3 regions of the Allobosea sp. 685 genome follow, and region 3 is predicted to be linked to each of the others. Evidence: riboswitches for the same ligand, from Rfam matches in the RefSeq annotation. Region 3 holds a riboswitch; each other region holds the start of a gene.
What was found. A riboswitch is a leader RNA that binds a small molecule or an ion and turns the genes downstream of it on or off. The one in region 3 is predicted to bind thiamine pyrophosphate.
Positions count from the first base shown of each region.

Region 1: linked by a shared signal. The riboswitch ahead of thiC (phosphomethylpyrimidine synthase ThiC) and the one ahead of RMR04_RS16325 (LuxE/PaaK family acyltransferase) in region 3 are both predicted to bind thiamine pyrophosphate.
Region 2: linked by a shared signal. The riboswitch ahead of thiO (glycine oxidase ThiO) and the one ahead of RMR04_RS16325 (LuxE/PaaK family acyltransferase) in region 3 are both predicted to bind thiamine pyrophosphate.

Region 1 covers NZ_CP134779.1:5,423,406-5,433,905, forward strand. The annotation lists gene RMR04_RS26590 (dipeptide ABC transporter ATP-binding protein) at 92-1,804, shown strand; gene RMR04_RS26595 (polysaccharide deacetylase family protein) at 1,816-2,715, shown strand; gene RMR04_RS26600 (hypothetical protein) at 3,917-4,045, shown strand; gene RMR04_RS26605 (OmpA family protein) at 4,057-4,959, shown strand; gene RMR04_RS26610 (hypothetical protein) at 5,178-5,378, shown strand; TPP riboswitch at 5,457-5,561, shown strand; gene thiC (phosphomethylpyrimidine synthase ThiC) at 5,640-7,553, shown strand; gene RMR04_RS26620 (hydroxyethylthiazole kinase) at 7,556-8,311, shown strand; gene thiE (thiamine phosphate synthase) at 8,308-8,946, shown strand; gene RMR04_RS26630 (DUF2442 domain-containing protein) at 9,099-9,401, opposite strand; gene RMR04_RS26635 (DUF4160 domain-containing protein) at 9,499-9,747, opposite strand; gene RMR04_RS26640 (hypothetical protein) at 9,824-10,500, opposite strand, start outside.
Region 2 covers NZ_CP134779.1:1,957,874-1,968,373, reverse strand. The annotation lists gene RMR04_RS10650 (HAD hydrolase-like protein) at 1-405, shown strand, start outside; gene RMR04_RS10645 (transglutaminase-like cysteine peptidase) at 692-1,324, shown strand; gene RMR04_RS10640 (gamma carbonic anhydrase family protein) at 1,621-2,151, opposite strand; gene RMR04_RS10635 (DUF6949 family protein) at 2,260-2,589, opposite strand; gene RMR04_RS10630 (hypothetical protein) at 2,857-3,588, shown strand; gene RMR04_RS10625 (DUF3126 family protein) at 3,751-3,963, opposite strand; gene RMR04_RS10620 (serine hydrolase domain-containing protein) at 4,177-5,550, shown strand; gene RMR04_RS10615 (thiazole synthase) at 5,591-6,367, opposite strand; gene thiS (sulfur carrier protein ThiS) at 6,369-6,581, opposite strand; gene thiO (glycine oxidase ThiO) at 6,578-7,762, opposite strand; TPP riboswitch at 7,822-7,953, opposite strand; gene RMR04_RS10600 (hypothetical protein) at 8,048-8,227, shown strand; gene RMR04_RS10595 (hypothetical protein) at 8,807-9,319, shown strand; gene glyA (serine hydroxymethyltransferase) at 9,403-10,500, opposite strand, start outside.
Region 3 covers NZ_CP134779.1:3,186,183-3,196,682, reverse strand. The annotation lists gene RMR04_RS16360 (Zn-dependent hydrolase) at 1-658, shown strand, start outside; gene pxpB (5-oxoprolinase subunit PxpB) at 726-1,460, shown strand; gene RMR04_RS16350 (5-oxoprolinase subunit C family protein) at 1,457-2,461, shown strand; gene RMR04_RS16345 (LamB/YcsF family protein) at 2,465-3,229, opposite strand; gene RMR04_RS16340 (putative bifunctional diguanylate cyclase/phosphodiesterase) at 3,966-5,882, shown strand; gene RMR04_RS16335 (aspartate/ornithine carbamoyltransferase family protein) at 5,926-6,933, shown strand; gene RMR04_RS16330 (DMT family transporter) at 6,921-7,838, shown strand; TPP riboswitch at 7,909-8,035, shown strand; gene RMR04_RS16325 (LuxE/PaaK family acyltransferase) at 8,132-9,235, shown strand; gene RMR04_RS16320 (acyl-CoA reductase) at 9,240-10,500, shown strand, end outside.

The DNA of each region.
Region 1 (10,500 bases), 2.2 Mb from region 3:
CCCGACGATCCATGCCTTCCTTCGGCGAGGGTGGTGTTCAAGACGTGGATGCTCGGGACAAGCCCGACCATGACGGCATGGGCCAGCACTCGTGACAGACACTCCGCTCCTCGAGGTCTCCAACCTCGTCACGCATTTCCATAGCCGCACCGGCATCGTGAAAGCGGTGGACGGCGTCTCCTTTTCGCTGAAGCGCGGCGAAGTGATGGGGCTCGTCGGTGAGTCCGGCTCGGGCAAGAGCATCACCGGCTTCTCGATCATCGGCCTGATCGACCCGCCCGGGCGGGTCGAGGGCGGTTCGATCAAGCTGGATGGGCGCGAGCTTGTCGGCCTGCCGTCCTCCGAGCTTCGCGGCATTCGCGGGAAAAGCATCTCGATGGTCTTCCAGGACCCGATGATGACGCTGAACCCGATGCTGACCATCGGTACCCAGATCCGGCTGGCGCTGGAGGCTCATGAAAACGTCTCTGCTGGGGAAGGCCGCAAGCGCGCCATCGCGGCGCTGCACCAGGTGCGCATTCCCGACCCGCAGACCAAGGTCGATTTCTATCCGCACCAGTTCTCCGGCGGCATGCGCCAGCGCGTCGCCATCGCCATCGCGCTGCTGCACCGGCCCAAGCTGATCATCGCCGACGAGCCGACGACCGCACTCGACGTCTCGATCCAGGCCGAGATCCTCGTCGAGATGAAGGAGCTGGTGGCGGAACTCGGCACCTCGATGATCTGGATCAGCCATGATCTTGCGACCATCGCTTCCATCGCCGACCATGTCTGCGTGATGCGCTCGGGCAAGATCGTCGAGGCCGGCCCGGTGCTCGACGTGCTGACGCGCCCAAAGCATCCCTATACGCAGTCATTGCTCGATGCGCTGCCATCGCGGGCGAAGCCTGGCGCCTTGCTGGCTCGTGGCGCCGGCACCGATGCCGCGCCCCCTCCGCGCCTCGCCAGAATGGCCGAATCCGGACGGCGGAAAGCCGGTGTGCCTTATTTCGTCATCGACGCGGTCGGCAAGCGCTTCCAGCAGAAAGCCGGCATGCTGCGCCTGCTGGCGCAGAAGGCGGGCCTCGCGCGGCCCGCGCCCAGTGTGCAGGCGGTCGATTCGGTCAGCCTCACGCTGACGCGTGGCGAAGCGCTCGGCCTTGTCGGCGAATCCGGCAGCGGCAAGTCGACGCTCGGGCGGATGGCGGCAGGCATCTACGCCCCCGATGCCGGCCATGTCCTGCTCGACGGCGAGCCGGTGATGAGCGGCGGCGACCGGCCGCACAAGATCACCACCCGTATCCAGACGATTTTCCAGGACCCCTTCGCCTCGCTGAACCAGCGCATGCGTATCGGCGACAGCATCAGCGAGGGGCCGATTGCCCATGGCCTCGTCAGCCGCGCGGAGGCCGGCCACTATGTCAGGCAGTGGCTCGCGGCGGTCGGTCTCGACCCAGCTTTCGCCAGCCGCTACCCGCACCAGTTCTCCGGCGGCCAACGCCAGCGCGTCGCGATTGCCCGCGCGCTCGCGATGCAGCCCGACGTTGTCGTGTGCGACGAGCCGGTCGCCTCGCTCGATGTCTCGATCCAGGCGCAGATCATCAATTTGCTGATCCGCCTGCGCAGCGAACTCGACCTCACGCTGATCTTCATCTCTCACGACCTTTCGGTGGTGCGCCATCTCTGCGACCGTGTCGCGATCATGCATCGCGGCAGAATCGTCGAGAGCGGCACCGCCAGCGAAGTCTACGACCACCCGCAAGACCCCTATACTCAAAGGCTGCTGGCCGCAGTGCCCGTGCTGCCCGGCGCCCCGCCCGCCTGAAGGAGCCTGCCATGACCGATCTGCCCCTCGAACCCTGGCAATGGCCTGAAGAGACCTGGCGCGCCAAGGTCGACCGCGTCCGCGCCGGACGCAATCTGAAGCCGAGGACCTGGCCCAACGGCGCGCGCTGCGCCGTGGCGCTGTCCTTCGACGTCGATCATGAGACCAACGAGCTGCGCGACGGCGGCAAGTCGGTCGGGCGGCTCTCCTGGGGCCAGTACGGCAATCGCGTCGGCATGCCGCGCATCCTGAGCCTGCTGGCGAAGGAGAACATCCAGGCGAGCTTCTTCGTGCCGGCGGTGACCGCGCTGCTTTACCCGGACGAACAGCGCCGCGTCATCGCGGAGGGCCATGAGATCGGCCTTCACGGCTGGATCCACGAGGTCAACACCGCCGTGCCACCGGCCGATGAGCGCGAGTTGCATCTGCGCTCGGCCGACACATTAGAAAAGATCACGGGCGTCAGGCCGGTCGGGATGCGCACGCCGTCCTGGGACTTTTCGGAAGTGACGCTGGCGATCGAGCGCGAACTCGGCCTGCTCTACGATTCATCGCTCTTCGCCGATGACGACCCCTACGAACTGATCGACAAGGGCGAGGCGACCGGCATGGTCGAGTTGCCGGTCGAATGGATTCGCGACGACGCGGTCTATTTCAACATGAACCGCTTCCAGGCGTTGCGGCCCTATACGGCGCCGGAGACCGTGTTCGACATCTTCCGCCGCGAATTCGACGGCGCCTATGAGGATGGCGGGTTGTTCCTGCTCACCATGCACCCGCATATCATCACCTATCGCTCGCGCATCTGGATCCTCGAGAAGCTGATCGCGCACGCCAAGGCGAAAGGCGATGTCTGGTTCGCCAGCCATGCCGAGATCGCGCGCTATGTGAAGGCGCAGGCCGGGCTCTGAGCCGCACCATCCCGCCCGCCAATGCCGGGCGGGACGGAACTCTGCCCGATTTCGGCCGTTTTCGCTTCATCGGGGGTTCAGCGCGCAAAAGCGTTGATGCCCGTCGCTGAAACGGAAACGGATTTCATGACGCGCACCAAGAACTGGCTCCTGATCGGAACCATGCTGCCTGCGATCACCTTGTCGCAGGGCGGCTTCGCTGCTCCCTCCGCTCAGAATGTCCTGCTGCTGGCGCAAGCGCCCGCCCCCGCTCCCAGCGAGGAAGAACCCGGCCGGCCGGGCCGGCCCCGGCCGCCAGGACAACAGCCGGGCGCCGAGCGCCCGCCCGCGGCCCGTCCCGCGCCCGGCGCGCCGCCGGCGATACAGCACCCCGCTCCTCCAGCAGCCCCGAATGCCGCGCCGGCGGCTCCGGCTGCGCCCCGTCCCGCTCCCGCTCCGGTCCCGCCGGCCGCCGCGCCGGAACCCCGGCCCCAGCCCCGGGCCGAGCCGCCTGCGGCACGGCCCGTTCCACCCGCACCCGCTCCGCGCGCCGAGCCGCCCCGCGAGCCATCGATGCCGCGCCCCGTCCCGCCGATCATGGCTCCCGCCCCGGGCGAACCCGGCCGCCAGCCGGCAGCGCGGCCCGAGCCCCTGCCCGGCCAGCCACCGGCCGCCCGTCCGACGCCTGCCCCTGTCGCGCCGGCAGCTCCGACCGCGCCGCGTCCGGCCCCTGTTCCGCCGGCCGCAGCGCCCTCCGCACCAGGCTTGCCCGCAGCCCCAACCGCACCGCGCCCTGCGCCGCCGCCAGGGCAGTTCCGCGCTCCTCCCGCCGCAGCCCCGGGCCAGGCGCCGGTGACCCAGCCGACACCCGTACCTCCACCTGCGGCGGCTCCGGCGGCCCCCACCCCAGGCGGACGCGGCCCGGGCGCTCCTCCGCCATCCTCCCCCCAGCCGCAGCCCGGACAGACCGTGGCGCCTCCACCCGCGGCCGCTCCAGCGGCACCGGCTCCAGGCGGGCGCGGTCCGGGAACTCCCCTGCCGCCACCTGCCGCCCAGCCTGCGCCGGCGCAGCCCCAGCCCGGACAGACGTTGCCCGGACAGACTCCTGCGCCTCCGCCAGCTGCAGCCCCGGCGGCTCCCGCACCAGGCGGGCGCGGCCCGGGAGCTTCCCCGCCGCCTTCCGCCCAGCCGCAGCCCGGACAGACCCAGCCCGGACAGACTCTTGCACCTCCGCCAGCAGGCCAGCCGCCCACTGGCGGTCCCGGCCAACCGCCCGCGCCTGACCGGCAAGGCCGGCGTGGCGGCATCGGGCTTGGCGGCGCCGCCGCGATCGGCCTTGGCGCCGGTGTGATCGGCGGCATCATGGCGACGCAAGGAGCGGAGCGCTTCGACGATGTCCGCAGCCGACGCGAGGAACGGCGCGACGGCGACGTCACGATCATCCGCGAACCCGGCCGCACGATCATTCGCGACGACGACCGCGTGATCATCCGCCGCGACGAGACGCAGGCCTTCCGCGATCTCGGTTTTCAGGGTCGAACCGAGCGCCTGGGCGACGAGAACCGCAACGTCTTCGAGCGGCCCGACGGCACGCGCATCGTCACCATCACCGACCAGGATGGCCGCCTGATCCGCCGCACGCGGCTCGACCGCAACGGTGAGGAGTACGTGATCATCGACAACACCCGCCGCGATCGGCCCAATGACCGCTTCTCGGACGAGATCGTCGTGCTGCCGCCGCCACCGCTGCCGATGCCGCGCGAGCGCTATATCGTCGATGCCGAGCGAGCCGATGAGCGTTTGATCTACGAGACGATCATGGCCCCGCCTATCGCCGCGATCCCGCGCCGCTACACGCTCGACGAGGTGCGCTATTCGCCCGATCTGCGGGCGCGGATGCGCAGCGTCGACATCGATACGGTGACCTTCGAAACAGGCTCCTGGGCCATCGCGCCGGACCAGGCGCAGCGGCTCGCCACCATCGCCCAGTCGATCCGGCAGGGGCTGCAGGGCTCGCCCAACGAGGTCTTCCTGGTCGAGGGGCATACCGACGCCGTCGGCTCCGACATCGACAACCTGTCCTTGTCGGACCGCCGCGCTCAATCGGTCGCGGAAATCCTGACCCGCGACTTCGGCGTGCCCGCCGAGAACCTGACGACCCAGGGCTATGGCGAGCAATATCTCAAGGTCGCGACGCAGGAGCCCTCGCGCGAGAACCGGCGCGTGACGCTGCGACGGATCACGCCGCTGCTGGCCGGGCGCTGAAGACTATGCCGGCGCGGCGGCTCGCTGCCGCACCGGTTCGCTTTCGCCGCATCGCTTTCATGAAGCGGCAAGGTCTCTGGTCTAGATCACGTTGCATCCGGACGACTTCGTCCGCATGCAACGTGATCTATTCCTAGAGTTGAGAGCATTGCTCTTGCGAAAAACCGGTACCCACTTTTTCGCGCAAGGCTCTAGCCCTAGCTGAGAGGAGACCGGTCATGAGCGATTCATCGATTGCCATCGCGCAAAGCCTCGCCGCGAGCCAGGCGGCCGCCACGCGCCAGACGATCCAGACCGAAATCGTCAAGCAACAGGCCGATGCCGAACAGGCCGTGGCCGACCTGCTGCAACAGGGCGCGGCGCAGGCGAAGGCCGCCCTCCCGGCCGGACAGGGCCAAACCGTCGACATCACCGCCTGAACCGGCGCCATGCCCGCCCTGCGGGGTGCTCCCGGTGTTTTGCCGGTTGCGCACCGGCGCTATCACGCCTAACTTCCCAGCCGTTCCGAGGGGTGCTCGCAAGAGCTGAGATGGCCGTCCAGGCCGAACCCATCGAACCTGATCCGGGTCATACCGGCGGAGGGACTGGAACGCGGCGCGAGACGACCCGCATCCGCATCACAGCGCTAGACCGCTTCGACGCCGGATCTCCTGAACCTTGGACCAAGGAGGAGATCCCCCATGAATGCCCACACCAAGCCCGCCAAGAACAGCATCAAGACCGCGCCCAAGTTTGGTGCACCGACCGGCGTCACCACCGGCCCGATCATCGGTTCGCGCAAGATCTATGTGCCGACGCCGGAGGACGCGTCGATCCGGGTGCCGTTCCGCGAAGTCGTGCTGACGACCGACGCAGAGCCACCGGTGCGCATCTACGACCCGTCGGGGCCCTTCACCGAGACCGATGCCAGGATCGACCTGAACCAGGGCCTGCCGCAGCCACGCCGCGCCTGGCTTGACGCGCGCGATTTCGACGCCATTGCCGGCCGCGAGGTCACCGCCGCCGACAATGGCAACATCTCGCCCGAGAACCTGGTGCCGGCCTGCCCGGCTGAGCGATCGGTGCTGACGGCCAAGCCCGGCCAGATGGCGACGCAGTTCGAGTTCGCCCGCGCCGGGATCATCACTCCCGAGATGATCTATGTCGCGCATCGCGAAAACCTTGGCCGCGCCGCCATGCTCGAAGGCGCCCGTGAGCGCCATGCCGATGGCGAGAGCTTTGGCGCCAGCGTGCCGGAATTCGTCACGGCGGAATTCGTGCGCAGCGAGATCGCGCGCGGCCGCGCCATTATTCCCGCCAACATCAACCACCCGGAACTCGAGCCGATGGCGATCGGCCGCAACTTCCTGGTCAAGATCAACGCCAATATCGGCAATTCCGCCGTCACCTCCGGCGCCGCCGAAGAGGTCGAGAAGCTGGTCTGGGCGATCCGCTGGGGCGCCGACACGGTCATGGACCTGTCGACCGGGCGCAACATCCACAACATCCGCTCCTGGATCCTGCGCAACTCGCCTGTCCCGATCGGCACCGTACCGATCTACCAGGCGCTGGAGAAGGTCGGCGGCGACCCGGTCAAGCTCGACTGGGAGGTGTTCAAGGACACGCTGATCGAGCAAGCCGAGCAGGGCGTCGACTACTTCACCATCCATGCCGGCGTCAGGCTGCCCTATGTGCCGCTGACAGCGTCCAGGGTGACCGGCATCGTCTCGCGCGGCGGTTCGATCATGGCACGCTGGTGCCTGGCGCATCATAAGGAAAGCTTCCTCTACGAGCGTTTCGACGAGATCTGCGAGATCATGCGCCGCTATGACGTCTCGTTCTCACTCGGCGACGGCTTGCGTCCGGGCTCGATCGCTGACGCCAATGACCGTGCCCAGTTCGCCGAGCTTGAGACGCTGGGCGAGCTCACCAAGGTCGCCTGGGACAAGGGCTGCCAGGTGATGATCGAGGGCCCCGGCCATGTGCCGATGCACAAGATCAAGGAGAATATGGACAAGCAATTGCGCGAATGCGGCGAGGCGCCCTTCTACACGCTTGGACCGCTGACCACCGACATCGCGCCGGGCTACGACCACATCACCTCAGGGATCGGGGCTGCGATGATCGGCTGGTTCGGCTGCGCCATGCTCTGCTATGTCACGCCCAAGGAGCATCTCGGCCTGCCCAACCGCGACGACGTCAAGACCGGCGTCATCACCTACCGGATCGCGGCCCATGCCGCCGATCTCGCCAAGGGTCATCCGGCGGCCAAGCTCCGCGACGATGCGGTCAGCCGCGCACGCTTCGACTTCCGCTGGGAAGACCAGTTCAACCTGGCACTCGACCCCGACACCGCCCGCGCCTATCACGACGAAACCTTGCCGAAGGACGTGCACAAGGTTGCGCACTTCTGTTCGATGTGCGGGCCAAAGTTCTGCTCGATGAAAATCACGCAGGATCTGCGCGCCGAGGTCCTCGCCATGGGCGAGAACGAGCGCATCGCACTTGACCAGGCGGCGGCGCAGATCGAAACGGAAAGGCATGCGGGCATGGCCGCGAAATCCCAGGAATTTCTCTCGAAGGGCGGCAATCTCTACCTGCCGGCAGCGGAATGAGCATGACCACGGACGTCACCCATCTTGATGCCGCCCGCGTCGCCGCCGTGCTGGCGCGCGTGACGGCGCAGCGGCCGCGCGTGCAATGCCTGACCAATACGGTGGCGCAGAACATCACGGCCAACATGCTGCTCGCCTTCGGGGCGATTCCCTCGATGGCGATCCATGTCGACGAGGTCGCGGCGATGGCCGATGGCGCGGGCGCGATCCTGATCAATATCGGCACGATCAACGCCGAGAGCGAGCTCGCCATTCCCAAGCTGCTCGAGGTGGCGCGCGACAAGGCCAAGCCGCTGGTCTTCGACCCCGTCTTCGTCGAGCTCTCGCCCCTGCGCCAGCATGTGGCGCGCGAGGTGCTGCGCTTGCGCAACATCGTGGTGCGCGGCAACGCGACCGAGATGGCGGCGCTCGAAGACACGCTCCGAGCCGCGCACGAGCACAATCTGACGCTGGTCACGACCGGCAAGATCGACCGCATCGAAGGTCCGTCCGGCGCGTTCTCGGTCGCGCATGGCCACCCCCTGATGACGAAGGTCACCGGCGTCGGCTGTGCGGCCGGCGCCCTGATCGCGGCAGCTTGCGCGGTCGAGAGCAACCCGGCCCTGGCGGCGGCGGCGGCGTTGACCGCCTACGGCATCGCCGGCGAGATCGCCGCCGAACGCAGCAATGGCCCAGGCAGCTTCGCTGTCGAACTGATCGACGCGCTGGCGGGCATCGATGAAGCCACGCTGCGGGCTCGGATGGGAGAAGCGGGTTGAGCGTCGATATCCTGCTCTACGGTCTGGTCGATCCGCAGATCGCCAGGGGCCGCTCGCTTGCCGACCTCGCCCGGGCAGCGGCCAAAGGCGGCGCGACGCTGATCCAGTACCGCGCCAAGCACGCCTCGACGCGCGAGATGGTGCGCGAGGCCCGAGCGATCCATGCTGCGCTCGCCGGCACCGGCGTGCCGCTGCTGATCAACGACCGCATCGATGTCGCTTTGGCGGCCGGCGCGGAGGGCGTGCATCTGGGCGCCGACGACATGGAGCTTGCCGACGCCCGCCGCCTGCTCGGCGAGACCGCGATCATCGGCGCGACGCTGGGAGAAGCCTCGGAATTGCCTTACCTCGCCTCCGCGCGCATCGACTATGCCTGCATCGGCCCGGTCTTCGCCACGCAGCACAAGGACGATGCCGACATCCCGCTCGGCCTCGACGGCTACACCGCGCTGCGGCGGCAGGCAGCCGAGGCGCTGGGCCCGCTCCCGGTCGGAGCGATCGCCGGCATCAATGCGGCCAACGCCTCCTCGGTGATGGCCGCCGGCGCGGACGGGGTCGCCGTAATCGGTGCGATGTTCGGGACTGACGATGTCGAGGGCGCGACGCGGGCATTGCGGGCGGCGGTCGAGAGGTGACGCTGACCGAACCCGCGCGACATCCCGGATCTCTGCTTCGCTGCGCCCGGAATGACAGCGCGTTTGTTTCCCGCCGGACTTCTCCCGATAGCGCAGACGAAATCAACTACCGGCTCCCGCAGCTTTGCTGAGCCGTCCGAATGCGACGCGATCTATGCGGCCGAGATCTTGCGTGGTCGCCCGCCTTTTTGACCATTTTGTCGTGCCGCCGCCGTTTTCGGTTCCGAGCGCATGCGCCCGCCCGAAGCGCCTAGTTGCGCCGCCATCCATTTTCGAGAGCCAAACACGCCCTGCAGCAAGGCCGGCAGGTAGACATCGACATCAAGCTGCGGCCAGAACAGGCCAAGCCCAGCCGGGCTGATCTCGATCTCAGCCAGATGATCAGCCGAGGCCTCTGCAAGACCCTCGATCCTTCGCACCGGTATCGCAAGCTGGATATCGGTGTTCAGCTTCAAGACGATTCGCGAGCTCCGCCGATCGTAGCGGGCCGAGACGACATGGCCGGCTTCGCGCAGCGCCCGCATGCGGCTTTCCGCCTGTTTGAAATCACTCTCAGACATCACCATGATGCTTGCTCCATTCGGTGCAAAGTTCCGCCAGCGCGGCGGCAATCCGATACGCGATCCGGCCGAGATCCGTTCGCTTGAAACCATAACTCTCGCGCAGTTCCGGCGGACCGTCGGGACAGTGCAGGAAGAAAACAGCCTCACCATCCGCGCCCCTGACATGAACATGCGAAGGGCGGTGATCGTTTGGATAGATCACGACGCGAAGGCCATCGAAGCGCAGGACAGTCGGCATGTCCTACTCTATCAAAACCCAAGCGCTTGGGAAATAGCTGATCGATGTCCGACAGAACGGACCATCAGCGCCCGAGTTACTGCGTCTGCGTGAGCGGCAACGGGGCCGGCTTTGGACGCGGCTTGGGCTTAGCGGCCGGCTTCGGCTCGCTGGTGATGCCGAGACGCGCCCGGATCGATGCCGCCCGCGCCTCGGTGACGCGCGCGCCGCAGAAGCCGAGCGAGCCCTCGCGCTGGAAGTCGCGGCAGGTCAGTTCGCGCTCGGCCGAGAAGCTCGCCTGCTCGCGCGCGATGGCGCGCTGGTCGACCGCATCGCCCTTGGCGCCCAGCACCCGATAGCCCTCGCGCACCGCCCTCTCAGCCGTGCCGCGCGCGGATTCGATCTCCTTGGCGCGAGAGACGAGCGTGCGCGAATCCGGCCCCCACAGGCCGCGCGGATCGATCCGACAGGCAGCGGCCTCGACGACGCAGGGCTGCGCCGGCTCGACCACGAGGAAAGCACCGTCGAGCACGTCGAAGACGATCGGGCAGATCGAGGCCTCGAGCTTGTAGCGCGGTACGCCGGCGGGTCTTCCCAGCGATGTCAGCGGCACCGGCGCATCGCCGAACGAGATCGCGCAAGGCTCGACCAGATTGCTGGCCTGGAAGCCCTCCGCGTTGAGCTTCAGCCCGTAGCCGGCCGCGGTCTTCTCGAAGACCGCCTCGCCGAAGCCGCCATTGCGCCTGAGCGTCCGGCCGATAATCGCCTCCTCGC
Region 2 (10,500 bases), 1.2 Mb from region 3:
CCACTCTTCGACGGCATTCACGCCATGCTGCTCAGGCTGAAGCAGGAGGGCTACGTCCTCGCCATCGCGAGCTCCAACTCCGAGCGCAATATCCGGCGCACGCTGGGACCCGAGACCGCGGCCTTGATCGCGCATTATGCCTGCGGGGCGGGTTTGTACGGCAAGGCGACGAAGTTCAGGCGGCTGGCGAAGGAGGCTCACATCCCGCATCGGCAATGCATCTGCATCGGCGATGAAATCAGGGATGCCGAGGCCGCCCGCGAGGCCGGCATGGCCTTCGGCGCAGTCGCCTGGGGCTTCACCAACCCCGACGCGCTGCAGGCGCAGCGGCCGGCCTCCCTGTTCAGGCACCTCGACGAGATCGTCGCCGGTCTCTGCATCGCTCCGGGTGCAGAAGCGCGCTGATCCGCGACATCCGTTCCAGCTCAGCAGGCAAGCGCCATGGCGGAACGACGCATCTTCGACACACTTCGCTAAAGTTAATCAAACCTGGACGCGCTAGCCGGCATCTCATAGTTAATGCGCACTAAAGCTAGCGCTCATATTTCTTACCTTCTCGTTCCGCGTTGATTTATACTGACTTTCATACCAGAGCCGGAATGGCAAAATACATAAATTTGCTTGTATTCATTTCAATCGAAATCCATCCGCACTGAGCATGGTCATCCCCGGGACAAGGAAAGGGGACACCATGCTTTCAATTCACCGCAATTTTATCGGATCCGCGCTGGTCGCTTTGATCATCGGAACCGGCGCAACGCAGGTTCAGGCCCAGTCGCCCGGCGGCGTTCCTGTCGCGAGTTTGCCGATCACCGCCTCGGGCGAGGCGCGTGCGCCCTATGCCTGGAGCGACTTCTGCAAGCGCATGCCGTCGGAATGCCGGGTCAATATCAGCGAGCCAGAGCGCGTCGAGATGACCGCGAAGCTGTGGAAGACCGTCGTTGCGGTCAACGGCAAGATCAATCGCGAGATCGAGCCGGTGACCGACATGGAACATTGGGGCGTCGTCGACCATTGGGACATTCCCGATGACGGCAAGGGCGACTGCGAGGATTATGCGCTGCTGAAGCGCAAGCGTCTGGCAGAGGCCGGCATTCCGCGCCGCGCCATGCTGATGACGGTCGTGATCGACGAGGAGAACGCCGGCCATGCCGTGCTGATGATCCGCACCGATCGCGGCGACTTCATCCTCGACAACAAGCGCAACGCGATCCTGCCCTGGAACCAGACGGGCTATGTCTATGTGAAGCGCGAATCCCAGTACCAGACGGGCTGGACTTCGCTCGGCGGCGCTCAGACGCCGACCGTCGCCTCGGTGCGCTGACGCCCGCTCATTGCGCGAGCGCCCCGTTGCGGGCGCTCCGACATCCTCTTGGAGACCCGCTCGCGGCTTTACACCGCAGTTGGTCTCCCATCTGACGGCGAGGCTCGGTCACGTCCCCACCCGTCCCCCAAGACTGGGTTTCGCCATAGGGCCGGTTCCTCTTCCCCGAGGAACCGGCCCGATCCATTTTTGGGCCAGAGCAGGATGCGAAAAAGCGGGCACCGGTTTTTCGCACTGATCCTGCTCTCACTCCTGGATGAGAGACGGCTTCAGATGTCTGATGGAATCATCCGGCACTACCCAAGGCGCTGCAGCCCAGTGGCAAACTGCTTCCAGCGCGCAACATAGCCCCGCGCCGAGGCGGTGATGCCGGCCGCGGCCGCCGCATCGAGCGTGCGCACGGCCCGCGCCGGCGAGCCGACGATCAGCGAATTGTCGGGAAACTCCTTGCCTTCCGTCACCAGCGCATTGGCGCCGACGAGGCAGTTGGCACCGATCCTGGCGCCGTTCAGCACCGTCGCGCCCATGCCCACCAGGCTGTTCTCGCCGATGATGCAGCCATGCAGGATGGCGCGGTGGCCAATCGTGCAGCCTGCGCCGACGCGCAGCGGAAAGCCCATATCGGTGTGCAGCACGCAGCCTTCCTGGATGTTGCTGCCCGCGCCGATCTCGATCCATTCATTGTCACCGCGCAGAACCGCGCCGAACCAGATGCCGACCTCGGCGCCGATCCTGACCCGGCCGATCAGATGCGCCTCGGGCGCAAGCCACCAGCTGCCTTCGGGCGGGGTTTCCGGGGCGGTTCCGTCAAGCGAGTAGAGCGGCATAGGCCAATATCCTTCCAGGATCTGTCATGCAGGCAGGATCTGCATGCAGGCAGGATCTGCATGCAGGCAGGATCTGAATGCAGGATTGCAGGCCCGGCCGGTCTTCCGTCAAGCGCTGCCGAGGAGATGCAGCAGATCGAGCACCACCCGCCCCGAGGCCATGCTCCAGAGCGAGGCGATCATGCTCGCCAGCATGACGAAGACGAAGGGCCGCCCCTCGATGCGCCGGCCGCGCACGGTGTTGCGCAGGATCAGGAAGGGCGCGCTGAAGACGACGACGGGAACGCTCGCCACCGCCGCCAGCCCGCCAGCCTGCAGCAAGCGGAAATCGGCGCGCTGCGTCGTGAACAACTCGAACGCGCTGGCAAGCAAACCGGCAAAGGCGAAGCCGATGAACAGCGCCTGCAGCGCATCATAGGCAGCGGGCTCGATCGACAAGGGCGGGCACTCCAAACCGGACCTTTCCACCTTGCCGCATGGTTTACGAACTGTGAAGAAAACTCATAAGCAATGGTTAACCGGCCGCCAGCGCTTCGCCCACGCCCCGGCAACGCGCCACAGCCCGCGCGATCATGGTTTACGCTCCCTTAAGCGGCCTCTGCTTCACTGGATGTCATCGATCCATCCGTCTCCCGTCATGGAGAGCACGATGTCGTCCGGAAACCTGTCTTTGCTTTTCGGCGTCAGGCTCAGAGGCCCCCGCACGTGACCGCGTCCTTGTCCCAAAACTCCCTGTCGCAAGAGCATTCCGCCCAATTGGCCTCCGACCTCGCGACTTTGGTCCGCTCGCGCCTGAGGCGGCCACCGCCACCGCTGCCGCGCGCCGACTCTGCTCTTGTGAAGGCGGCCTTCGCGATCATGCTGCTTGGTGCGGCCGCGACCGGCCTTGGCCTCTACGCCACGCATAAGGGCCGCGAGACGGAGACGACGCTCCAGCCCGCCCGCATCGGCAACAACGTGCTGATGGTGCCGCAGGACCTGACCGGTGCCGAGGCCGACGATTCGAGCCGCCTCGTCGGCATGGTGCGCCTCAGGCTGGGCTGGCCGGATCTCGGCCCGGCCCAGAACCGCAACCGCCTGCTGGTGACGCTGAGCCCGCCCGACAAGGTCAACGAGCCGGCGACGCAGCTTGCCGTCTATGCCCGTTTCCTGACGCCGACGGTCTGGTCCAATCCCGGCGGTCTGGTGGTGCGCGGCTTCCGCAAAGGCTCGCCCTATGAGGGCGACGAGCTCTATGTCTCCGTGCCCGACGGGCGCGGCTTCGCGGCACGCTGCCCGCTCGACACCGCGGCAGGCGCCGCGCTCGACGAGCTCTGCCGGGTGACGTTTCGCCACCGCGGCATCGACGTCAACATCCGCTTCCCGCGCCGGATCATCGCCGATTGGGAGCTGATGATCGGCGGTGTCCGCCGCACCATCGACGGCATGCTGCGCTGAGCATTTTCAGCCACGCCGCAAGCCGGTCCCGAGGTGCGCTCCGGTGGGTCGGCTGGCGCGGCTTTCGAGAACCGGAGCGGAGCGGACTTTTCGTCCGTGAGCACCGGAAGCGCAGAAAGCCGCGTCAGACGGCCTCCGGAGTAGCGCTTCGAGGCCGGCGGCTCAGTCCTCGAGATCGACGTCGAGGATCGCCATGGTGAAGTTGAACGAGCGGTCGCCGTCCTCGTCATCGACATGGATGATGCCGATGAACTCGTCGGCCAGATAAACCTCGGCCGAATCGTTCTTCTTCATGCGCGCCCGCACGCTGATCGCATGGTTGGCGAAGGTGCGGCGCAGGTAGCCTTCGAGCTTGGCGAGTTCTGTCTTGTCCACGGTATCGGTCCTTATCGGTTGCCGGGACGGATGCCATGGCGGGGCCGGAAGGGCAAGCCGGAAGGCTGTCGCGCCGCCAATCGACGGTTCCCATGCTCGTCATCGCGAGCGCCGCCCTCCCATTCCCGCATGGCGGTAGCCGCCTGGCGCGCCTGCATGCGCCGGCGCGATCTGCAATAGTGGGCGCTCCCTTCGCTCATGATGGATCGCCCCATGACGCCGTGGCTGCCTGCCGCCCTCGCCTATGTCTCCAACTGGCTCGCGTTCCAGCTCCGCCATCACGACCAGCCGGGATGCTCCATCGCAATCGCGAGCGGGCGGGAAATCGTTCTGGAAGCCGCCTTCGGCAAGGCCGACATCGCGACCGGCGAGGCGCTGACGCCGCGCCATGGCTTCCGCATCGCCTCGCATTCGAAGAGCTTCACCTCAGCCGGCATCCTGCGCCTGGTCGAGGCCGGCCGCCTTCGTCTCGACGACAAGGCGGGCAGCTTCGTGCCTGGCCTCCATCCCGAGGTCGCGACCGTGACGCTGGCGCAGCTCCTCTCCAACAGCGCCGGCCTGACGCGCGACGGCCCCGACAACGGCCAGTTCTTCGACCGCAAGCCCTATTGCGACAAGGCCGAACTGCTCGCCGACCTGGCCTCACCGCCCGTCCTGCCCGCCTCGCAGCGCCTCAAATACTCCAATCACGGCTTCGGCCTGCTCGGCCTGGTGATCGAGGCGGTGACGGGCGAGCCCTATGCGGAGTGGATCGCCAGGGAGGTCGTGAGCGCAGTCGGACTTGCCGAAACCAAACCCGATATCGGCCTCTGGACCGGCCCGATGGCTCGGGGCCACAGCCCGAAATGGCCGCTCGGACATCGCGTCGTCGTGCCCGGCGACAATCCTTGCCAGGCGATGATATCTGCCGCCGGCTTCGTCGCCACGGCCGCCGATGTCGCGCGCTATTTCGCGCAGCTCTCGCCGAAGGCAGAGCGCAGCATCCTCTCGCCCCTCAATCGCCGCGAGATGAGCCGCCGGCTCTGGACCGACGAGGAAAGCAGCCTAGGCCGCCATTACGGCCTCGGCACCATCTCCGGCGGCGAGGGCGACTGGGCCTGGTTCGGCCATTCCGGCGGTTTCCAGGGCTTCATCACCCGCACTGCCGTCCTGCCGGAGCAGGATCTGACGATCTCGGTGCTGACCAACGCCATCGACGGCCTCGCCCATCCCTGGCTCGACGGCGTCGTCCAGATCCTCAAGCGCTTCCAGGAGCTGGGCGCCCCCTCGGCCGCGACCAAGGATTGGGCCGGGCGCTGGTGGACGATCTGGAACCCTGGCGACCTCGTGCCCTTCGCCGACAAGGTGCTGGTTGCCAACCCGACCCTGTTCAGCCCGTTCCTCGATGCCGGCGAGATCGCGATCGAAGCGCAAGATCGCGGCCGCATCGTCAAGGCCTCCTCCTTCAACAGCCCCGGCGAAACGGCGCGGCTGGTGCGCGACGATGCAGGCCGCGTCGAGTCGGTCTGGCTCGGCGGCGCGCATGTCGTCTCGGAGGCAGCGCTGAAGGCGGAGCTGCTTGCGCGCTATCAGAGCGGCAACGCCTAGCGCTTTTTGCCACCTTGGCTCGGGCCGGCCTCCAGAGAAGTCACGAACCGACGAGCCCGAGCTGGGGGCTCGACGCTTCGGCACGGCCACGGCGCGGAATGCGCCCAGCCCCGCGTGCATCCCAACCGGCCTCGACGGCGTGGCGCATGGCGCGCGCCATCCGGACCGGATCGTTCGCCTTGGCGATCGCGGTGTTGAGCAGCACGGCGCTCGCGCCGCATTCCATCGCAATAGTGGCGTCCGACGCCGTGCCAAGCCCGGCATCGACGATCACGGGAACGGACGAGCGCGCGCAGATCAATTCGAGATTGGCCGGGTTGGCGACGCCCATGCCGGAGCCGATCAGCGAGCCCATTGGCATCACGGCAGCGGCTCCGAGATCGGCGAGGCGCGCGCAGACGACCGGATCGTCATTGCAATAGGGCAGCACGACGAAGCCCATCTCGACGAGCTGGCGCGTCGCCTCGAGCAGCTCCCCGACATCGGGATAGAGCGTCTCGCGATCGCCGAAGACCTCGAGCTTGATCCAGTTGGTCCCAAGCGCCTCGCGAGCGAGCTCCGCCGTCAGGATGGCGTCGCGCGCCGTCTCGCAGCCGGCGGTGTTGGGCAGGAAGCGGTAGCCGGACAAGAGCTGCGCCGTATCGGAGCCATGGCCCGCCAGCGAGATCCGGCGCAGCGACAGGGTCACGATCTCCGCGCCGCTGGCGGCGACCGCTTCCACCATGATGCGCTGGTTCGGATAGCCGGCCGTCCCGATCAGCAGGCGGGAGGCAAGCGGGGTTCCGGCGATCGTGAAACTCTGTTCCGCGACACTCATCTCAACCTCCTTGAAAGGCGCGAATGATTTCGACGCGGTCACCAGACGCCAGACGCGTGACCTGCCATTGCGACTGCTTCACAACCATCCCGTTCAGCGCGATGGCGAAGCCCTGGGGGCCCGGCAGATCGAGCTCGGCCGTACGCTCCCGCCATAGCGCCAGCAGATCCTCGGCCGCGCTGTCGTGATCGCGTCCATTGACGATGAGCTTCATGCCACTGCCTCCTGTGCTGCAAAGCGCTCCGGCCCAAAGGATGAGGCCGGCCCTGTAATCCGCCCCTCGGTGGCGAGTTGCGTGATCGCCACAGCGGTGACGGGGGCCAGCAGATAGCCGTTGCGATGATGTCCGGTGGCGAGGAGCAGGCCTGGAATCCGGGTCTCGCCGAGAATCGGCGCGTCATCGGCAGTGGTGGGACGGAAGCCCGACCAGATCGCCGCGATCGGCAGGTCCTCGATGCCGGGCAGGACGCGCCGCGCGCCTTCGAGCAGCGCATAGACGCCGCCGGCGGTCACGGCATCGTCGAAGCCGCACTCCTCCATGGTCGCGCCGACGATCAGCGTGCCGTCACTCTTGGGCGCGAGATGGACCTGGTCGGTCCAGACCATGCGCGAGAGAACCGGCCGGTGCGACGGGCATGTCAGCGCCAGCGACTGCCCCTTGAGCGGCCGCAATGGCAGGGAGAGCCCCCCAATCTCGGTCCAGGCTCCACCGGCCGCGACGACGATTCCGGCCTTCACCGCCCCCCGCGGCGTCGTGACGCCCACGGCGCGCCCGGCTTGCAGCCAGGGCGTTGCCGCCAGGCCTTCGAGCAGGATGCCGCCGCGTTCGATGAAGGCCTGCCGCAGGGCCGCTATCACCCTGGCCGGGTCGACCTGATGATCATCGGGACAATGGATGCCGGCCACGACGGAAGGCCGCAGGCCGGGCTCAAAGCCTCGGCACGCAGCCCCATCCAGCCACTGCGTCGCGAGCCCGGCCTGCCGCTGCATCTCGTGGCGGAAGCGCAGCCGCGCCACCTCGTCGCGCGTCGTGGCGACGAGGAGCACGCCATCCCTGCGATAGTCGATATCGAACCCGCCATCGGCCGATAATTCGGCAGCAAAGCCGGGCCAGAGGCGCTGGCTCTCCAGGGCGAGCGCGACATGCTCCTCGCCGCCGGGCTCGAACTCGGCGGCCGCCGCCAGCATCCCGGTGGCGGCGAGGCTCGCCCCTTGGCCGACCGTGCCACGCTCGAAGAGGGCGACCCGCAGGCCGGCGCGCAGAAGCCGCCAGCCGGTCATCAGGCCGATCACCCCGCCGCCGATGATGGCGACATCCGTCAAAGCCGGCGGTGCCGGAGCATCGGGCGGGCCGGCCTGTTGGCGGCGCAAACTCGTGTCGGGCGGGCCTCTCATCGCAAACTCCTCGCCGCGACGGGGGGCGAGGATATCTGCGGCCTTGCGGGCCGCCGGCTTTAAGCCGGGAAATCCATCCCTCCGCCGGTATGAACCGGATCAGGTTCGAAGGATTTCCGCGCGCTTGTCCGGGTTGCCCCGGTCTGCCAGCGGTGTCTCAGCCCCTTGCCGGGGATCTCCCTGGAATGACGAGACTGTGAAAGCTCGGCGGCCGATGGTCAAGTGGGCCCGAGCGCAGCCAAGCTCCCTGCCCCTCAGCGCATGAAATGCAGCTCTCGGAAGGCCGTGACGTCCTTCGCAATCGCGTCTGCCGGCCGCAAGCCGTTCGAGCCCTTACTCGACGCCAGCAAGATCGCGATAGAGGCTCCCGATCGCGGCCGCATCGTCAAGTCCTCCTCCTTCAACAGCCCCGGCGAGACCGCGCGGCTGGTGCGCGACGACGCGGGCCACTTCGAGTCGGTCTGACTCAGCGGAGCGCATGTCGTCTCGGAAGGCTCACTGAAGGCAGAGATGGCCGGCCGGCACGGAGAACGAGGATGATGCTTAAGCGCAAATTTCGCCCGAAAAGGGAGCGATTATTAGGGAGTGGACATCTATCTGGAGGTGGCTCGCATTTTTATACGACGGTAACGCAACTGTCGAAACTCGTCAGATAGGCCGTGCGATCTAAGATCGCATGTAAAACGAGGAGCAATGGTGTCTACAAATTCGATCGATACTCATTCGACCGCAATTGGCTATAGACAGTCGATGTCGTGTCGAAATCGCGCCTTTCTACTGGCGATCGTCGCGTTCACCATATCGATGTGTTTTCCTAAATCGTCGATCGCGCAGACAAAAGATACAATTGAGAATTTTATTTGTAGTGACAATCAACCGAAACCTGACGAAATTGAACGAGTAATAAATCAATCCTCGACAGACTACAGAGTTTTGAGGAAATATGGTGAGAATGAATACAAAATACCATGGCAATATACGAGAGACGTTATATCTCGCGTCAATTGCCCTCCCGATTCAACAGGATTTTTGTTGATTTATTGGATGCCAAATCTGGACCCATCACATCCAGGAATTTACATCGACTGGCCGAGAATCGATAAATTTCGTCGCCGAGAGCCAGGCCGGCCAGAAGGAGGTTCGGACGAGTATCTGGTCCGTGTCAACGTCGGCGACATCTCGATAACGCGAGAGCAGCTCATTCAAAACATAAAAAGAGACGAAAAAAGATTCAATACTTCTGCAATTTTCGATACAGCAACTGGATTGCATCGCTTTCCAGAGGAGAGCAATCAAAAAGAAGAAAACGATTCAGAGCAATGGTTTTTGATCGAAGAAAACAAAATGATATACATGTATTGCAATAAACCAACGGTCAAACCAAAATATACGATATCGTCACATCTTATTTATGGATGCGATCTTAAAATTGATCTACCTGAAAAGAAACTCTCATTCACGATCAATTTTTTACGCGAAAGAATCACCAATACGATGCCAATTTATCACGCAACGCTAGAGCTTCTCGCCCGGTGGGCGGTTAAGGAAACAAAATAAAATAGGCGCCCACAACACCGATACTAGAATAGAGCAGAATCATGAGCACTTCTATTCGAGACGGAACGGAAGCCTCCGCCTCCTCACCGCATGAAGTGCAACTCGCGGAAGCGCCCACGGAACGCCGTCACATCCCTGGCCACGGCCTCGGCTGGCCGCGAACCGTTCAGCCCCTCGGCGATATAGCCGGCGAGTTCCGGCATGTCGGCGGGCGTCATGCCGAAGCGCACGATCTCGGGCGTGCCGAGCCTGAGCCCGTTCACGTCGCCTGCGACCTCCGGCAGGGGCAAGCCGATGCCGCAGCTCAGGATGTTGATGGCGCGCAAAGTCTTGGCCGCCGCCTGGCCGCCGCCATAGCCGTGAGCCTCGATGGCGAATTGATGCGAGGTCGTCAGGCCGCGATCGCGCGCGAAAACCGGCACCTGCCGCTCGACCAGCGCCTCGCCCAGCGCCTTCGCCGTCTCAGCCATCATCTGCGCGTAAGCACGGCCATGCGCCTTCCAGTCGAGCAGGGTGATCGCCAGCGAGGCCGATTTCGCCGCATCGAAATTCGCGGTCAGGCCGGGATAGGCAATCGCGTCGAGGCGTTTGGCGATCTCGGCGTCGTTGGTGACGATCAGGCCAGAGGGCGGCCCGCCCAGGCTCTTATAGGTGCTCATCGTCATCAGATGAGCACCCTCCTCCAGCGGCTGCTGCCAGCCATGGCCGGCGATCATGCCCGACATATGCGCGGCGTCGAACAGCACGATCGCGCCGATTTCGTCGGCAATGGCGCGGATCTCGCGGATCGGATGGGCGAAGAGGTTGAGGCTGCCGCCGATCGAGATCAGCTTGGGCTTCAACCGCAAGGCATCCTCGCGCAGGCGCGCAAGGTCGACGGTGTAGTTCACCGGATCGACCGGAGCGGGATGGGTAACGATGCCGTAGAGGCCGGCCGCGCCCGCGCCATGATGGGTGACATGGCCGCCGATCGCGCCCGGCGGCGCGATGATGCAATCGCCGGGCTTGGCCGCGACCATGAAGGCATAGAGATTGGCGATGGCGCCCGAGGGCACGCGGATCTCGGCGTATGTCGCGCCAAAGACCTCGGCGGCGAGTTCGGCGGCGATGATCTCGATCTTTTCGATCGCCTCCAGCCCCATCTCGTATTTGTCGCCGGGATAGCCGAGCGAGGGCCGAGC
Region 3 (10,500 bases):
AGGCGCGCCGGCCGCGATCGTCACCGGCATCCGGGGCTCGGCGCGGTTTCGCCATGTCGTCTGCCGGGGTGAATATGCCCATTCGGGCGCCACGCCGCGCGCATTGCGGCGCGACGCCGCTTTGGCCGCAGCCGAGCTCACGCTCCGGCTCGACGAGCTCTGGCGCGATCTGGAAGCAGAGGGCGAAGACCTCACCATCACCGTCGGGCAATTTGCGACCGACCCGGCGGAGCACGCCTTCAGCAAGGTCGCCGGGCGCGTGGACCTTTCGATCGATCTGCGCAGCCGTTCGCCCGCCTTGCTGGCGCGCGCGCCTGATCTCATGCGCGAGATCGCGGCGCAGATCGCCCGGCAGCGCGGCGTCTCGATCGATCTTGGGCCGCTTTCGGGCACCGAGCCCGCCTTGATGGATGAGCGCCTCGCCATGCGCCTGACAGGAATGGCCGAGGCGGAGGGGCTCGCTATTCCGCAGATGGCCTGCGGGGCGGGCCATGACGCGGCGATCTTCGCCAATCACGGCGTGCCGACCGCGATGATCTTCATCCGCAACGCGCATGGCAGCCACAATCCGCTGGAATCGATGGAGATTCAGGATCTCGCTGTCGCTGCGCGCATCCTGATGCGGTTTTGCCTTGAACCGGGCAGCATCAGTGCATGACAATTGCCGAGGCTCTTAGCCGGATGTCGCGTGGCGTGGTTTGGCCGGTAGGCTTTGCGAGAAACGGATGACGATCGAGACCTTGCCCCATCCCCGCCTGCTGCGCTGCGGCGACGCCGCCATCTCGGTCGAATTCGGGGATGCGATCGACCCTGCCGTCAATGCGCGCGTGCTGGCGCTCGATGCGGCGCTCGCTGCCGAGCCGCAGCCCGGCCTTCTCGAGACTGTGCCGACCTACCGCTCGCTCCTGATCCATCTCGACCCTCTCCGCACCGATGTGCCGGCCTTGTCGGAGCGCATTCTTACTCTCAGCGAGAGACCGGCCGCGGCAGGCGGCAAGCTGCGGCGCTGGCGCGTGCCGGTCGTCTATGGCGGCGATTTCGGCATGGACCTCGACGATCTGGCGGCGCGCCACGGCATCAGCGGGGAAGCGTTGGTCGCACGCCATGCGGCCGCGACCTATGTCGTCGCGATGATCGGCTTCATGCCGGGCTTTGCCTATCTCAGCGGGCTCGACCCGTCGCTCGCCACCCCGCGCCGGCTCGAACCGCGCATGAAGACGCCGGCGCAGTCGGTCTCCATCGGCGGGGCCCAGGGCGCCATCTCCACCGTCGAGGGACCGAGCGGCTGGCATATGATCGGCCGAACGCCGGCGCGCGGCTTCATGCCGGGGCGCGATCCGGTCTTCACTTACGCGCCGGGCGACGAAATCCGCTTCGAGCGGATTGCTTCCGATGAATGGGCCGGGCTCGATGCACTCGCAGCCTCCGGAGCCCCTGTCGCCCGCTGCGAGGCGCCATGAGCGCGCTCATCGTCAAGGCCTGCGGTCCCGCGACCTCGATCCAGGATCGCGGCCGCTTCGGCTATCAGCGTTTCGGCGTCTCGCCCGCGGGCGCGATGGATCGCTTCCATCTGGCAGCGGCGAACCTGCTCGTCGCGGCCGAGCCTGACGCTGCGGCGCTGGAACTCGGCCCCGGCGGTGTCCGTGTGACGGCCGAGGGCGACATCACGATCGCGCTTGCCGGCCCGGCCTGCACGCTGGAGGTGGAGGGCCGCCAGATCGCCCCTTTCACGGCGGTGCGCGTCACCGATGGCGGCACGGTCGTGGCACGCCCCGCGCCGGGCGCAGCCTATGCCTATCTCGGTGTCGAGGGCGGCATCGCGATGGCGAGCGACATGGGCAGCCATTCGATGCACCGCCGCTCCGGCATCGGCGGTGGGCCGCTCGCTGCCGGCGCTCGCATTCCGGCACATGGGGGAGGGGCGACGCTATACTGCCTGCCCGAGCTTCCAGGCGGCGAGACGGGGCCGATCCGCATCCTGCCCGGTCCGCAGGACGATCATTTCAGCGACGAGGCCTTGGCGATCCTGACCGGCGCCGGCTACCGCCTCAGCGGACAGGCCGACCGGATGGGCGTGCGCCTGGACGGGCCGACGCTGCCGCATCGCGGCGGCTACAACATCGTCTCGGACGGCATCGTCGACGGCTCGATACAGGTGCCGGGCGACGGGCGGCCGATCGTGCTGCTGCGCGACCGCCAGACCACTGGCGGCTACCCGAAGATCGCGACCATCATCAGCGCCGATATCGGCCGCTTCGCGCAGATTCCACCGGGTGAGCCCGTGCGTTTCGATGTCGTGACCTTCGAGCAGGCGATCGAGGCGGCGCAACGGCTTCAGGCCATGATCGAGGGACTTGCTTCCGCACTCGTCCCGCTGGCCGCGCCGTTGACGAGCGAAAGGCTGCTCGCGCTCAACCTGATCGGCGGCGTCACCAGCGCGACGGATGCACGTGGCGTTTGAGGATCAGGACGCGGTGTAGCGCGCCACCGTCACGCCCGCCGCTTCAAGCCTGTCGCGCAGCGTGCGGGCAAGCGCGACGGCATGGGGATTATCGCCATGCACGCAGATCGAATCGATGCCGACCTTGAGCGTCTTGCCGGTTACCGACACCACCGCGCCGGCATCGAGCATGCGCATGACGTGTCGGCACGCCTCCTCGGGATCGTGGATCACGGCGCCGGGCTTGGCGCGATCGGTCAGGTTGAAGCTGTCGTCATAGGTCCGGTCGGCATAGATCTCGCGGAAATAGGCCAGGCCGAGCTTTTCGGCCGCCCGCTCCGTCGCCATTCCCGGCATCACCAGGAAGAGCGCGTCGGGGTCGGCCGCCTTGATGCCGCGTGCGACGGCAAGCGCCAGCGCGTCGTCGTCATTGCAGATGTTGCCGAGCGCGCCATGCGTCTTCACATGGGTCATCGGATAGCCGGTCAGCACTGCGACCGCCTTGAACGCACCGACCTGATAGGCGACGAGGTTCTCGACCTCCCGCTCGGTCAGGCCCGGCAGGCGACGTCGGCCGAAGCCGATCAGATCGGCAAAGCCGGGATGGGCGCCGATCGCGACATGCTTGTCGCGCGCGAGTTCGGCGGTCTTGCGCATGATCTCGGGATCGCCGGCATGAAAACCGCATGCAACATTGGCCGTGGTGACGATGTCGAACATCGCTGCGTCGTCTCCCATGGTCCAGGGACCGAAGCTTTCGCCGACATCCGCGTTGAGATCGATGTTCATCCGAGATCCTGAAGCGTTGAAAACAACCCCTTGGAACCGCAGGGCCAATACGCGAGCCGCAGGGCGGCTGGCCTGGGGCAGTCTTAGTGGAGCGGGGGCCTGGCTGCCAGCCTGTCGCGCGGTTCTGCCGAAGCCGCGCTCGCGATGCGGCGAGGCGACCCGCGGTACTGATCGAAGTCAAGGCGCCGCTCAACATCTCGCGATCGCCGCAGGGTTATCCGGCTATCCATCGCCGGCCAGCGCCTCGGATACGGGCCGGGATCGTGCTGCCGCGACAGCCGAGGTCATATTGGCCGTTCGAGGAGTTCGTCGACCAGGTCGTTCCGATCCTGGTCCGGCGCGGCCTGTTCCGGAAGGACTATAGCGGCCGGACGCTGCGCGAGCATTTCGGGCTCGCGCGCCCCGCCCATCCCGCCCAAGCGAAAGCGGGGGCTCCCTCGGAACGGGGCCAAGAGTTGGAGCGGGGCCAAGAGTTGGAACGGGAGCAAGAGTGCGTTCCGGCATCAGGCGCCTCTCGGACTGCGTGATCCTTCTCTCTGGAAGCCATGCCCCGCGAATTGAGGGCGGGAATCTTAGGATTTATTCAACCTTGAAGGCAGATGCTCTCCGGGAGGCTTCGACAGGAGCCAAAATGATGCGAGCTGGGTTGAACTCGGCTCTGAGCCGAGTGTGTCCTATGTCCAGAAGCACAAATAATGTTGCTGAGGCAGCACGGCTCCCCGAAGATCAGGATACGATGAATGCCCAGCTGGTCGCGGCGCTTTATGCCACGCCCGGGCCTATTCTTGTCGGTTCGATCACGGTCACCATCGTCATGCTGGGAGCGGGCCTGCTCGCCGGCCATGATCTCGTGTTCTATGGCCTGTCCGTCCTGATGGCTTGCCTGGGACTGTTCCGGTTCGCTTGCCACAGACTCTATGAGCGGGCTCGAGCCGTCTCTGGCGCAACCTTCGACGCGGTCCGTTTCGAGCGGCTTGCGATGATTGGGGCCTGGGGAACGGCCGCGCTCATTGCCGGATTCAGCTGCTACGCCCTGTGGCGCTATCCGAGCCAGCCGGTCGCCGTTCTGGCGATCGCGCAGTCGATCGGCTATCTCGCGGGGATATCGGGGCGCAACACCTCGCGCCCCCTGATCACGAAGATCCAGGTCCTGATCTCCGGCGCCCCTTTCACCTGGGCATTGGCTGCGACCCTGGAGCCGGCCTATGTCCTGATCGCGCTGACGGTCGCGCTGACGACGATTTTGACCTTCTCCAGCACGCAGATCATTCACGAGATGTTCGTGTCCCGCCATCGCACGATGGAGGAGCTCGAGATCCTGGCCAATCGCGACACGCTGACCAATTTGGACAACCGGCGTTCGATCCTGCTCAAGATCGAGAACCAGCTGGCACACAAACAAGATACCGCGCTCCTCTCCATCGATGTCGATGACTTCAAGAGCATCAACGACACCTATGGGCATGATGTGGGCGACGCATTGCTTCTCTCGATCAGCGAGACCCTGGCGTCTTGCCTCGGCTCTGGCGATATCGCCGCGCGGATGGGCGGCGACGAGTTCATGATCGTCACGTCACGCGGGAGCACAGAGGCGGTCGAGCTCGCGCGCCGTGTCCTGACGCGGATCGGCTCCCAGAGGCGGATCAAGGGGCGCAGCATCGCCGCGACCGCCAGCGTCGGCATCGTCGTTGCCGAGGCCGGCCTGGCTGTCGAACAGGCCCTCAAGCGCGCCGACATTGCGCTCTACAAGGCCAAGTCGGACGGCCGGAACCATTTGGTCGTCTATACGCCGCAGCTGAGCGTCGAGCACGATGAGCACCTGGCTTTCGAGGTCGATCTGCGGGACGCGATCCGCGCCGGGCAATTTCAGCTCGTCTACCAGCCGATCTACAACCCGCGCTCCGGCAGCGTCACGCTGGTCGAGGCGCTGCTGCGCTGGGATCATCCGCGGCGCGGTGTGGTCAGCCCCACGACTTTCATTCCCGTGGCCGAGCGCACCGGCTTGATCAAGGTCCTGGGGACATGGGCGATCGAAACCGCCGTGCGCACCGCCCTGGCCTGGCCGCGTAATGTCGGTGTCAGCGTCAACGTCTCGGCCCGGCAGTTCGAGAGCGATCACGACCTCGTCGCGATCGTCGCCGCGATTTTGCGCAAGACGGGCCTGCCGGCGCGCCGTCTGACGCTCGAGATCACGGAATCGACGCTCATCGAGGATGCGCCGCACATCATCGAGAGCTTGAAGAAGCTGCGAGCCATGGGCGTCAGGATAGCGCTCGACGATTTCGGGACCGGATACTCATCCCTGAGTTATCTGGCCAAACTGCCGATCGACATCATCAAGATCGACAAGAGCTTCAGCCATGAGATCGATTCGTCGGTCAAAGTGAACGCGCTGATGACCGCGATCACCGATCTGGCTCATAAGCTTGGGCTGTCGATCATCGTCGAAGGCATCGAAACGGCAGCGCAGCTTGCCGTGATGCGCGGTTTCAGCTTGCATGGGATACAAGGATACATCCTCGCGAAACCGATGTCCGACGAGGCTTTGCTCGCGATCATCAAGGATCGCGTGGCCTCCGACAGGATGAGCCTTGTCGGGAACCTCACGGCGCCCGCTGCGGTTGCCGTGAGGAAGCGGCCGGAAGTTGCTTGAGCGCGTCCCCGCGGTAAGAGAGCCGGAACGGGAGCGAGGCGCCATGCAGAGGCCGAACTATCCAAGCGGCAAGGACCTGCTTGGCGCCGATTCCGTGTCGCGCGACGATCTCGACGATATCTTCGCGCGCGCCGAGCGCTTCCTGGCGGAAGAGAATGAAGAGGATGCGCCTGGCGACCAGCCGGCCCGGCTTCATCTCATAAGGCGGCGGCCAAAGGTGATCGCGACCCTGTTCGACCAGCGCAGCACACGGACGCGGCTGGGCTTTCAGGCCGCGGCCTTGCGCCTGGGTCATCAATCGCTCGACGTCTACGATACCGACCGCAGCCGGATGGGCAGCGCGACAGGCGAAACGCTCGACGATCATATCCGCACCGTGGAGGCTTATAGCGACCTGATCGTGGTGCGCTCGCATACCGAGAGCCTGCCATATCAGACCGGGCGGTTGAGCTATCTGCCGGTCATCAATGCCGGCAACGGCGCCGACGAGCACCCGACCCAGGCTTTGATCGATCTCTTCGCTATCCGCAAACTGCGCGGGGACGTCAAAGACCTGTCGATTGCCCTGTCGAGCGATACGCGTGCGCGCTTTGCCCTGTCCTTCGTGAAAATGCTGCGCCTCTCGCCGCCCCGGCGCTTCACGCTTTGCTCCCTGCCGGGCGTGCCGATCAATCCGCCCATGCGCGAAGCCATCGCGTTGCTGGCGAGCCTGGGCTGCAAGGTCTCCTTCGTTCATGACGTCAGGGAGACCCTGGACCATGACGTCCTGATCATTCAGATGCAGGACATGAGCCGCTTCGCGCATGCGTCTCTGGGCAGCGAGGCTATCGACAAGGAAATCGAGACGGAACCCTTCACGCTGACCGCCAAGAAGATCCTCGATGCGAAATCGGACATCCTGATCCTGAACCCCCTGCCGCGTTTCTCCGAGCTCGACGTGTCATGCGACGCGCTGCCGAATGCGGGCTATTTTCGACAGGTCAAATTATCCTTGCCGGTGAGGATGGCCATTCTGGAGCGAATGCTTCTGGGTATTCCATGGACTGGTTGAAGCGCCGTTTCATCGTATTCTCGGTTTGGATGCTGGCCTATTTCCTGGCCTATATCGCGGTGGCGATAGCCATTCGCTATCTGTCGCACTCCTTCCGCATCGTCGAGATCGCGGCGATCCGCTCCGCCGGCTCGCTCATCCTTGCCGGATTTTTCGTCTTCAGGAGCAAGGCAGCCCTGCGCCAATTGTCGGGGATGCAGTTCGGCTATCATGTCCAGCGCAGCCTGATTCATCTGATCGGGTCCTTGGCGTTGATCTGGAGCCTGGCCAATCTTCCCCTGGGCTTCATCGCGACGATCGAGTTCTCGGGGCCACTCTTTGCGGCGCTGCTGGGCCTCGTCGTGGCGGGTTTGATCCCCGGGCCCGTCGCCTGCCTGGGATTGTCGCTCATCGCCGTTGGCAGCGCCTATCTGCTGTTCTCGCAGGGCGTCTCGCATGATGCGCGCCTGCTGATCCCGGTCGCGGCGGTCGCCCTGCTGACGATCACGAATTTGATGCTGGCCCGACTGGCCGAGAGCAAGAGCGTTGTCCTGATCGTGTTCGTCATGCATGCCGTGCAGCTTCCGGTTTATCTGTGCGCGCTCTTGATCGGCCTCGACATGGGGGGAGCGGCTCAGCCGCGCGACTTCGATCTTGAGGACGTGCTCGGGGTTTCCGCGGCGGTTTGCGTGCTCATGCTTGCCGGTTTCGTCACGCAGACGGCGCTGGCGAATGCGTCGCGTTATGGCTCTGCACTGCAACTCTGTGCCGCCGACACGCTGCGCGTGCCGTTCCTGACGCTCATCGGCTATGTCGTCTTCAAGGAGATGCTGAGCGAGAGCATCGTTTTGCCTGGATTGCTCGTCGTGGCGGGAGCGATCATTACCAGCTTGCCGCAGCCGCGTGCTCAAAGCCAAGAGAGCTGAAGTCAGCCGCGATAGCGAGCCATCGGCATGTCGCATTCTTGACATGGCCGCGCTGCCGCCGTCATGGTGCGCCCGTTCCCAGGGGGGCCTCGCTAGGAGGCTGAGATTCCGCCGGCTCGAACCCGTTTCGAGCAACGCGGTGACCCTCCGAACCTGATCCGGCTCATACCGGCGTAGGGATGCGGGACATAGGGTGGCAAGCCGCCCCTTTTCCATGCTCGCGCCATTGGCCGGACAGCGGGTCGCAGACCGGAAACCTGCCGGATTGCGCCTTGATGTCTGGGAAGGTGTGCATGGACGTGACGGAAGCGCAGATCATTGCGACCCTGCTGGAGTTCTTCGACAGGGAAGACGCGGCGGACGAGGATTTCGACCGGCTGGCGCTGCGCATCTTCGCCTACCAGTTCGAAAACAATCAGCCCTATCGCCGCTTCGCCGCGGCGAGAGGCCGGACGCCGCTTTCCGTCCGGAGCTGGCGCGACATTCCCGCCGTTCCGATCGACGCTTTCAAGGATCTGACGCTGAGCTGCCGCCCCACGGAGGGGATCGAGCACGTCTTCATGACGAGCGGTACGACCCGTGGCGGGCAGCGGGGACGCAGCTATCACCCGACGCTGGCCGTCTATGACCGTTCGATGATCCTGAATTTCCGGCAGCGCTTCATGCAGGGGCAGAACAGGATGCAGGGGCCGGACCGGATCGGCATGGGCATTCTGTTCCCCGACGAGCAGGCGATGCCGAATTCCTCGCTCGCGCATTACCTTGCCTTGGCGCGGCGGGAGTTCGGGGCGCCCGACAGCGAAGGCTTCATCGACGGGGCGGGCCTCGCCACGACGCGCCTGCTCGCGGCGCTGGCGCGAGCCGAGGCTGGCGATGAGCCTTACGCCTTGTTGGGCGCCAGCTACAGCTTCGTGCATCTGCTCGACGAATTGCAGCGGCAGGGCCGGCGCTTTGCGCTGCCGCCGGGCAGCCGCATCCTCGACACCGGCGGTTTCAAGGGGCAGTCGCGCGAATTGGCGGCGGACGAGTTCTACGACGCTCTGTCGGCTGCGCTCGGCGTGCCCCGGGAGCGCTGCATCAACATGTACGGCATGACCGAGCTCAGTACCCAATTTTACGATTGGGGCAATGAGACCTGCCCGCCGGTAAAGTCGGGCCCGCACTGGATCCGCAGCCGAGTGGTGAACCCGCTGACGGGTCAGGATGTGCCCGCAGGCGCGACCGGCGTGCTGGTCCATCACGATCTCGCCCATTTCAACTCGGTCTCGGCGATCCTGACCGAGGATGCCGGCATCGTCGTCCCGGGCGGCTTCCGTTTGTTGGGCCGCGTCGATGGCGCCGATTCCAAGGGCTGCTCCGTGGCGGTCGAGGAATTCCTGAAAGCGGCTCGTGGCTGAGGTGATGACCGAGTTCGCGGGGCATCTGCCTAGCTTGCCAGCCGGCGAGGTGGAGTGGAAGACGCTTCACTTCAGCGCTTGGGGCGAGGCGGCGGAGATCCGCGTGCCCATGCTCAGCGAAGCGCAAGCCACAGCCCTGGCTGCGCGCGTGCGCAACAATGCCCGCGCCTATCTCAAGACCCTGCGCATCGCCGAGATCACAGCGATCATCGACCAGGCGATCGCGCGATTGCTCGACCGAAACGATCCCTGGCGACAAAAGGCCGAAAGACTGCTGCCAATCGTGACGGGCTATGATCCCGAGATGATCCGGCTCGGCCTGACCGGCTATCTGAAGATCTTCCGGCAGCCGCAGCTCAAGCGCTTCCTGACTGAGGATTTCGCCGATCCGCAGATCCTCGACGATTTCCAGCCCAGGCCGAAGGGCGGTTTCGCCAAGGCGTTCGGGCCGGACCTCTTGCTGCATGTCTGGGCCGGCAATGTTCCAGGCCTGCCGCTCTGGAGCCTGATATCGGGCCTGCTGGTCAAGGCCGGGAGCATCGGCAAGGTCGCCACCGCCGAGCCGCTGCTGGCGGGCTGGTTCGCCCGCATCCTGGCCGAGATCGATCCGCGCCTGGGCGAATGCCTCGCCGTGGTCTGGTGGAAGGGCGGCGATGAGGCGGGCGACCGCGTCTGGCTGGCTGAGGCCGACGCCATCGTCGCCTATGGCGGCAATGATGCGCTGAAGGCGATCCGGGATCGCGCGCCCGTCACCGCCCGTTACCTGCCGCATGGCCACAAGATCGGCTTCGGCATAGTCGGGCGTGCGGCGCTGGATACGCGCAAGGCGGGCGCGCTCGCCCGGCAGGCCGCCTATGACGTGATGCGCTATGATCAGCAGGGCTGCTATTCCCCGCAGATGCTGTTCGTCGAGCGCGGCGGGCGCGTCGCGCCGCGCGAATTTTCCGCCTATGTCGCGCATGAACTGGCGAGCTTCGCCCGCAAGCATCCGCGCCGTGCGCTCTCGATCGAGGAGGCGACCAGTGTCGCGTCCTGGCGTAGCGCACAAGAGCTTCGCACCTTCGGCAGTAATCGCGTCCTCCTGGGCGACGCCTCCGACGACTGGAGCATCGTCCATGTCGAGGACGCGCAGGCGCTGGCCCCCAGTGGCCTGAACCGGACGCTCGCCATCGTCGCCGTCGACAAGCTCGACGATGTCGTCAGCCTGATCGCTCCCTTCCGGGCTTTCCTCCAAAGCGCCGGGATCGCGGCGGCACCCGATGATC